2 regions of the Pseudomonas mercuritolerans genome follow, and region 2 is predicted to be linked to the other one. Evidence: riboswitches for the same ligand, from Rfam matches in the RefSeq annotation. Region 2 holds a riboswitch; the other holds the start of a gene.
The links. A riboswitch is a leader RNA that binds a small molecule or an ion and turns the genes downstream of it on or off. The one in region 2 is predicted to bind cobalamin.

Region 1: it holds a riboswitch for cobalamin, as region 2 does, so the genes downstream of both, cobO (cob(I)yrinic acid a,c-diamide adenosyltransferase) here and cobW (cobalamin biosynthesis protein CobW) in region 2, are expected to answer to the same signal.

The regions. Positions count from the first base shown of each region.
Region 1 covers NZ_JAMSHA010000001.1:862,838-866,807, forward strand. The annotation lists gene bluB (5,6-dimethylbenzimidazole synthase) at 1-214, opposite strand, end outside; gene ND528_RS04015 (cobyrinate a,c-diamide synthase) at 211-1,593, opposite strand; gene cobO (cob(I)yrinic acid a,c-diamide adenosyltransferase) at 1,590-2,201, opposite strand; cobalamin riboswitch at 2,284-2,513, opposite strand; gene ND528_RS04025 (hypothetical protein) at 2,676-3,260, shown strand; gene ND528_RS04030 (PQQ-dependent sugar dehydrogenase) at 3,327-3,970, shown strand, end outside.
Region 2 covers NZ_JAMSHA010000013.1:65,633-69,602, forward strand. The annotation lists gene cobN (cobaltochelatase subunit CobN) at 1-549, opposite strand, end outside; gene cobW (cobalamin biosynthesis protein CobW) at 553-1,617, opposite strand; cobalamin riboswitch at 1,717-1,928, opposite strand; cobalamin riboswitch at 2,673-2,891, shown strand; gene ND528_RS27590 (CbtB domain-containing protein) at 3,015-3,212, shown strand; gene ND528_RS27595 (CbtA family protein) at 3,224-3,925, shown strand; gene ND528_RS27600 (cobalamin biosynthesis protein) at 3,922-3,970, shown strand, end outside.

The DNA.
Region 1 (3,970 bases), on a different contig from region 2:
CGCGGATCTGCCCGCGCAAAGCGCGATCGCTGATACGAATGAAGCGCCAAGGCTGCATCAGGCCGACGCTCGGCGCTTGATGAGCGGCCTCGAGCAGACGACGCAGCAACTGCGGCTCGACGCTGCCACCGGTGAAGTGGCGCATGTCGCGGCGTTCGGCGATGGCCTTGTAGACCGCTGCGCGTTCGGCTTCGGAGAATGTGTTGTCGGTCATGGCCCTTTCGCGAGCAGGCTCGCTCCCACAGGGTTCAGGTCATCCATTGTGGGAGCGAGCCCGCTCGCGAAGGCGGCCTCACGATCTGGCGCAAACAATGCCGCAATCGCAGTCGGATTCGATGGGAAATAAAAGTGCACGTACGACGCCGTCATCCGTCCCTCGCGATAAACCGCCTCGGCCCCACGCCCGCCATTGGGACTCAGCCCACGGGCAATCGGCGTCAGCTCGGTGGTGGTCAGGGAATGATGATAGGTATGCCCACGCAACTCCCCTTCCGGCAGCTCAACTGCCTGCAACGCCAGCGCCGCCAGACGCTTCTGCATCACCGCATCGCCCTTGAGCAAACCGACCAGCTCAGCACGAGTACCTTCGACATCAGTCAGCGAATCCAGCAGATAAAGCATGCCGCCACATTCGGCGAGCAACGGCTTGCCCGCCGCGTGGTGCGCGCGGATTGCTGCAAGCATTGAGGCGTTTTGCGCCAGCGCGACGTGATGCAGCTCTGGATAGCCGCCCGGCAGATACAGGCTGTCCGCCTCGGGCAATTGCGTGTCGCGGATCGGCGAGAAAAATTGCAGCTCGGCGCCCATCGCCCGCAGCAGATCGAGACTGGCGCCATAGGTGAAGGCAAAGGCTTCATCGCGGGCAACAGCGATGCGCACACCTTTTAATAGAGGCTCGGCGGCAATGACGTCAGGCGCGGCGAATTCAACGGCCGGTGGCAGCGCGACTTGGCAACTGCTGGCCAGCGCATCGGCGGCCGCGTCGAGACGCAGATCCAGATCATTCAATTCGCTGGCCTGAACCAGGCCGAGGTGGCGGCTCGGCAATTCGATGCCGGTCTCGCGGGACAGCGCGCCGTACCAGCGCAGACCTTCAGTGAGGCTGCCTTCGAGCAATTGCGCATGGCGCAAGGTGCCGACGCGGTTGGCCAGCACGCCAGCGAACGGCAAGTCCGGCTGATACTTCGCCAGGCCCAGCGCCAAGGCGCCAAAAGTCTGCGCCATGGCGGTGCCATCGATCACGCCGAGCACCGGCACACCGAAGTGGCGCGCCAGATCAGCGCTGGATGGCGTGCCGTCGAACAGGCCCATTACCCCCTCGATCAGAATCAGGTCGGCTTCGGCGGCGGCTTCCCACAACAGCCGGCGACTTTCCTGCTCGCCGACCATCCACATGTCCAGTTGATACACCGGCGCACCGCTGGCGCGTTCGAGGATCATCGGGTCGAGAAAATCCGGCCCGCATTTGAACACGCGGACCTTGCGCCCCTGATTGCGATGCAAACGGGCGAGTGCGGCGGTGACGGTGGTCTTGCCCTGACCGGAGGCCGGCGCGGCGATCAATACCGCCGGGCAGTGACGTGGTTGCTTCAAAGTTCGACGCCTTTCTGCGCTTTGATCCCGGCCTGGAAGGCATGTTTGAGCATGCCCATCTCGGTGACCGTGTCGCCCATCTCGATCATTTCCGGCTTGGCGCCGCGACCGGTGACCACCACGTGCTGCATCGGCGGACGCGCCTGCAAATCGCTGAGCACCTGATCGAGATCGAGGTAGCCGTGCTTGAGGGCGATGTTCAATTCATCGAGCACCACCAGGCCGATCGAAGGGTCGCGCAACAATTCGCGGGAGACTTCCCAAGCGGCGGTCGCAGCGGCGATGTCGCGCTGACGATCCTGGGTTTCCCAGGTGAAGCCTTCGCCCATGACGTGGAAACGCACCTGCTCGGGAAAGCGACGGAAAAACAATTCTTCGCCCGTGCTGTTGCGGCCCTTGATGAACTGCACCACGCCGCACTGCATGCCGTGGCCCATGGCGCGGGCGAGCATGCCGAACGCCGAGCTGCTCTTGCCTTTGCCGTTGCCGGTCAGCACCAGCACCAGGCCACATTCGTCGGGCGAGTTGGCAATGCGTTCGTCGATCACGGCTTTCTTGCGCTGCATGCGCGCCAGATGGCGTTCGTCACGCTCGGGGGAATCAGTCATGGGGGAGCTCTCCGTTGAGGCTGGATAACGGCGGGCAGGCACAAGAATAGACGGCAAAAAGCCTGGCATCGCCCACCGTGATGCCGCTGAGATGGATCAGGCCGGTCTCCGGGCTCATGAGCGGCGTTTCGCCTGACTGCGCGCCTTCCCGCTTCTTTCGAAGCAGTGGCTCAAGGCGCAGTTTTCACTCATTTACCGTTGCGGGGGCAGCGCCGGGATCGTCGTGGCTTCGCTTGCGGACCACACTCACCGGCTTCCCTGTTTCACTCTGTCGACGCGGGGCCACAGAGCACCTGAAACAAGCGGCGAAGGTTAGAGGGTTGGGGGTGGAGCGTCAATTGAAGAGGCGCTTTGCGCGCGAATAACTGCCGCTGATCAAATGTGCAGCGGCAATCTTGTGCCAGACTGTGACAAGTGATATCAAAGAGCCATGCTTTTTCCAAAAAGCCCACTACAACAATAAGGATGACGACGATGCAAGGCATGATCATCAGCAACCCGCGCCTGGAATTCCTGCGCCCGGTGCTGGAACGCTGGTTTGACTGTATCGATCGCTACAACACCGTTCGCGGCGACAACGACACGCCATATTGGCACGACGAAAAAGCCAATCTCGGCCTGCTCGCGGCAGCGGCGTGGATGGCTGAAATGGTCACGCTGAACGACACGGCCACGCGCAAACAGAACGAAGAAGGCGAACGCAATGCGCGCGCCGATCTGTTGATTGCCGGCAGCGAAGACCGGGCATTCATTCAGGCCACGCAACGCTGGCCACGGGTCAACAACCTCAACCTGACCCAGGCCCTGCTCGACATCACCCATGATGCCAAGCGCATCAGCTACGCCAGCGATCTCAAGCTCGGCTGCCTGTTCGTTGCTCCGCAAAAAGCCCAGCACAGCGCCAGCCCTGAAGAACTGCAGGACATGGTCGACGACCTGCAAAAGGAACACACCTGCGCAGTCGCCTGGTATTTCCCCTACGCCTATCGCAAATTGCGCAGCGACGCGGGCAACTATCATCCGGGCATCGCCGTGCTGTTCAAGGAAGCCCGCGGTTGAGCAGTTGAACCATCGGGCCTGCGCCCTCCTCTATGTTTAGGAATGCATTCATAGGGAAGATCAGCAATGCGCAAGGCCCAACTCGCTCTTATCATCGCCGTCGCTGGCGGGCTCGCCGCCTGCGGTGAAACCTCCAGCCTGCAAGTCTCCGACGGCACCGGCCCGTCACCGAAACTGCCCGAACCGAACAAGACGCTGATCCCGACAGTGAACATCGCCCCGGCGGTGGGCTGGCCGGAAGGTGCGAAACCGACCGCTGCGGCCGGCACCCAGGTCGCCGCGTTTGCCGAAGGCCTCGATCACCCACGCTGGCTCTATGTGTTGCCCAACGGCGATGTGCTGGTGGCGGAAACCAATGCGCCGCCCAAGCCCGATGACAGCAAAGGCATTCGTGGCTGGGTGATGAAGAAAGTCATGGGCAAGGCCGGTGCCGGTGTACCCAGCCCGAACCGCATCACCCTGTTGCGTGATGCCGACCACGATGGCGTCGCAGAAACCCGCACGGTATTTCTGCAGAACCTCAACTCGCCGTTTGGCATGACGCTCGTCGGCAACGATTTGTACGTAGCCGACACCGACCGCCTGCTGCGCTTCAACTACGAGCCGGGCGCCACCGAGATCAAGACCCAACCGATCAAAGTCGTCGACTTGCCCGGCGGCACGCTGAATCACCACTGGACGAAAAACGTCATCGCCAGCAAGGACGGCAA
Region 2 (3,970 bases):
TTTCTGTGGGTGATAAATTGCCGTGCGCGGCAGGGTTTGCGGCTCGTTCCACGGGTAATCGCGGGCGAACCATTGGTTGCCCAGGCAACGGAAGAAATCCAGTGCATTGCCCATGCCGCCTTGACGCAGAAATTGCCAGAGTCGATCGCGTACTTCGGCGCTGACCGTGCTCAAGCCACTGAGCTCGGGGTCCGGGCGGTCATCGCCGGGCACCAGAATCAGTTGCACGCCGCGCTCCGACAACTCCACCAGCCGCTCGACGCCGTAGCGCCAATAGGCAATGCCGCCATGCAGGGAGATCAGAATGACCTTGGCGTGGCGCAGCACTTCGTCGACATACAGATCGACCGAGGCATGATTCTGCACCTGCATCGGATTGGCCAGGCGCAGGCTCGGGTAGTCATCCGGCAATTGCTGCGCAGCCTCGGCGAGCAGCGCCAGGCTGGAATCGCCACTGCACAGGATCACCAGCTCGGCGGGAGTTTGTCCGAGGTCGGCAATGTTGTCGTCCGAGACGAATCCGCCGGGCTGGGTCCTGAGCAGGTGCATGGCTTAAACGCTGAGCGCAGCGCGCAATTGCGCTTCAAGTTGTGTGGCATCGAGTTCCTGACCGATCAGCACCAGACGCGTGACGCGCGCTTCTTCGGCGCCCCACTGACGGTCGAAATGCTTGTCGAAACGCGTGCCCACACCCTGGATCAACAGGCGCATCGGCTTGTTCGGAATCGCCGCGAAGCCTTTGACCCGCAGGATGCCGTGTTGCACCACCAATTGCGTCAGCGCGTCGAGCAGCAGGCTTTCGTCGGCTTGCGGAAGTTCGATGGAGATCGAATCGAAGGCGTCGTGATCGTGATCGTCGTCATCACCGTCGTGGTGATGATCGTGGTGACTGTGGCGGCTGTCGATATGCTCTTCGGAGCCGGCACCGAGGCCGATCAACACGTCAAGCGGCAGACGACCGTTGCTGGCTTCGATGATTTTGACTGCCGGCGGCAGCTCTTCGGCGACTTCAGCGCGCACGCGAGCCAGATCTTCCGCGCTGGTCTGGTCGGCTTTGTTGAGGATGACCAGGTCAGCACTGGCCAGTTGATCGGCGAACAATTCGTGCAGCGGCGACTCGTGATCAAGGTTCGGATCGAGTTTGCGCTGGGCATCGACCTGATCCGGGAACGCTGCGAAGGTGCCAGCAGCGACGGCCGGGCTGTCGACCACGGTGATCACCGCGTCAACGGTGCAGGCGCTACGGATTTCCGGCCACTGGAAGGCTTGCACCAACGGCTTGGGCAGAGCCAGACCGGAAGTTTCGATAAGGATGTGGTCGAGATCGCCGCGACGGGCAACCAGTTCGCGCATTACCGGGAAGAATTCTTCCTGCACCGTGCAGCACAGGCAGCCGTTGGCCAGCTCATATACGCGGCCGCTGGCCTCTTCTTCGGTGCAGCCGATGGTGCATTGCTTGAGGATCTCACCGTCGATGCCGAGCTCGCCGAACTCATTGACGATCACCGCGATGCGCCGGCCCTGAGCGTTGTCGAGCATGTGCCGCAGCAGCGTGGTTTTGCCCGAACCGAGGAAACCGGTGACGATGGTGACGGGGAGTTTGGCCAGTGTTTTCATCGGTATGCCCTTTGGCAAGCGGCGGGCATACGGGACGAGAACCGGCAGCGCGCGTGCACGCCGGAAGCATTCGCCACCGGATCACCCCGCCCGGTTGTAGTGAGAATCTGTGACGAGGCAGGTCTCCTGGCTGACGGCGTTCAGGCGTGGGGCCTGGCGTTCATTGCGCCTTCCCGCTGGCTCATCGATTGAGCTGGCAGTGGCGTGGCAACGAACATCACCGTTCACAGTTGCGGGGGCAGCCGCGGCTTTGACCGCGTTCCCTTCTTAGCTTCGGCAAGTGCCGAAGAACCTCGAAAGCGCAAGGCTACGCATGGGTCCGTCGTGGGTCAATGGTCGGTGAGTCTGAAACTGGGGGTATATCCGTTGCTGCTGTAACGGCTTCCTATGGTTTCGCTCTTACAGCGAGTCCCTTTTTCAAACGCCGGAGTGCCGGCCCAGCAAAAAGGAACCAAAAGGCTTTGCCCCGGCGTACGGCCCGCTCGCTGGGGCTCGGGGTACCTTCGTTACGGGACCGATCCCGTAACGAAGCCTGCCGAAGGGGCAAAAGATCAAGAGCCAGAGCAAAAGCCCCTCACCCTAGCCCTCTCCCGGAGGGAGAGGGGACTGACCGAGGTGTTCAGGCGAAATACGCCGACTTGCGATATCGAGTCGAATGCAGATTCTGAAAAGCCCGCAAATCGGCTCCCTCTCCCTCGGGAGAGGGCTGGGGTGAGGGGCGGATCCAACACAGATCCAAAGCAGACCACACGCTTTTCACCACTCAACAATGAGCGCAAGCTCGAGTGCCCTTGATCTTGATCCACCGGCGACGTCGGAAGGCTGAGCGGATCAGTCCCGTAGCGAAGGAACCCGAGCCTGCGAGGGCCGAACGCAGCAGCAAGCCTTTTCGGTTACCTTTTTGGCGTCTGGAAAAGGTGACTCGCCGTAAGGGCGAAACCCTAAGCAGCCGTTACCGCAGCAACGGATATACACCCAAAAACATCAAAAAAAAACGCCCCCCTCGCAGCACCAAAAACGCCCGGAAATTGACTAAAAACCCAAACCCATGTTCTCCTGCCCACCTTGTTACGGGTGCCCTTCACAGGGTGAAACGGGAAACCGGTGAATCATGTGCTTTACTCAAAGCCATGTCAGTCCGGTGCTGCCCCCGCAACGGTAAGCGAGCGAAGCGTTAGATCCACTGTGCCCCGGCATGGGAAGGTGACGCTTGCAGGTCGGCGCCAAGCCAACCCCTCGCAAGCCCGGAGACCGGCCCGCAACACCCAGCGCGCGCAAGCGTCGCTGATCACAAACAAACCCGCGGTGGGCGGGCGCTGTTCGAAATCCCTGCGTGCCCGGCTCGCAGGGATTTTCCTGCGCTCTGTTTACCCGCTGACATTTCAGAGGGAAGCGCTATGTCGATCACCAGCAATACCGTCAGCCACACTGACCACATTTCCAGCAGCACCACCTTGGGCCAACGCGTGGCCGCCGCCCTCTTCGCCTCGATCCTCGGTGCCAGTCTGGTCTGGTTCGCCGGTTTCTCGCACATCGAAGCGGTGCACAACGCCGCTCACGATACCCGCCACAGCGCCGCATTCCCATGCCACTGAGGCCTGCCGAGATGATCAAGCGTATCGCGCAAACCGCAGGGTTCACCGGCTTGCTGGCCGCACTGCTCCTGACCCTGCTGCAGAGTTTCTGGGTTTCGCCACTGATTCTGCAGGCCGAAACCTTCGAGAAATCCGAACCGGTCGCGCAAATTCACGAACACGCCGCCGGCACCGCGGCGCACAGCCATGATGGCGAAGCCTGGGAGCCGGAAGATGGCTGGCAGCGTGTGGCCTCGACCACTGGCGGTAATCTGGTGGTGGCGGTGGGTTTCGCCCTGATGCTCGCCGGCCTGTATACCCTGCGCGCGCCAACCAAGACCTCGCAAGGGCTGCTCTGGGGTCTGGCCGGTTACGCGACGTTCGTTCTCGCGCCGACCTTGGGCCTGCCACCTGAATTGCCGGGCACTGCGGCTGCCGATCTCGCATCGCGGCAGATCTGGTGGATCGGCACCGCCGCTTCGACCGCGGTTGGCCTGGCACTGATTGCCTTCAGCCGCCACTGGTTGATGAAGCTTCTCGGTGTCGCGATTCTTGCGGTACCGCACGTGATCGGCGCGCCGCAACCGCAGGTGCATTCGATGCTTGCCCCAGAGGCACTGGAAACCCAGTTCAAAATCGCTTCGCAGCTGACCAACGTCGCGTTCTGGCTGGCTCTTGGCCTGATCAGTGCGTGGTTGTTCCGCCGCAAAAGCGCAGGGCAATATCAGGCATGACCGATGACCGCGCAGCGCCGACCTTCGTGGTCGGCTTCGGCTGCC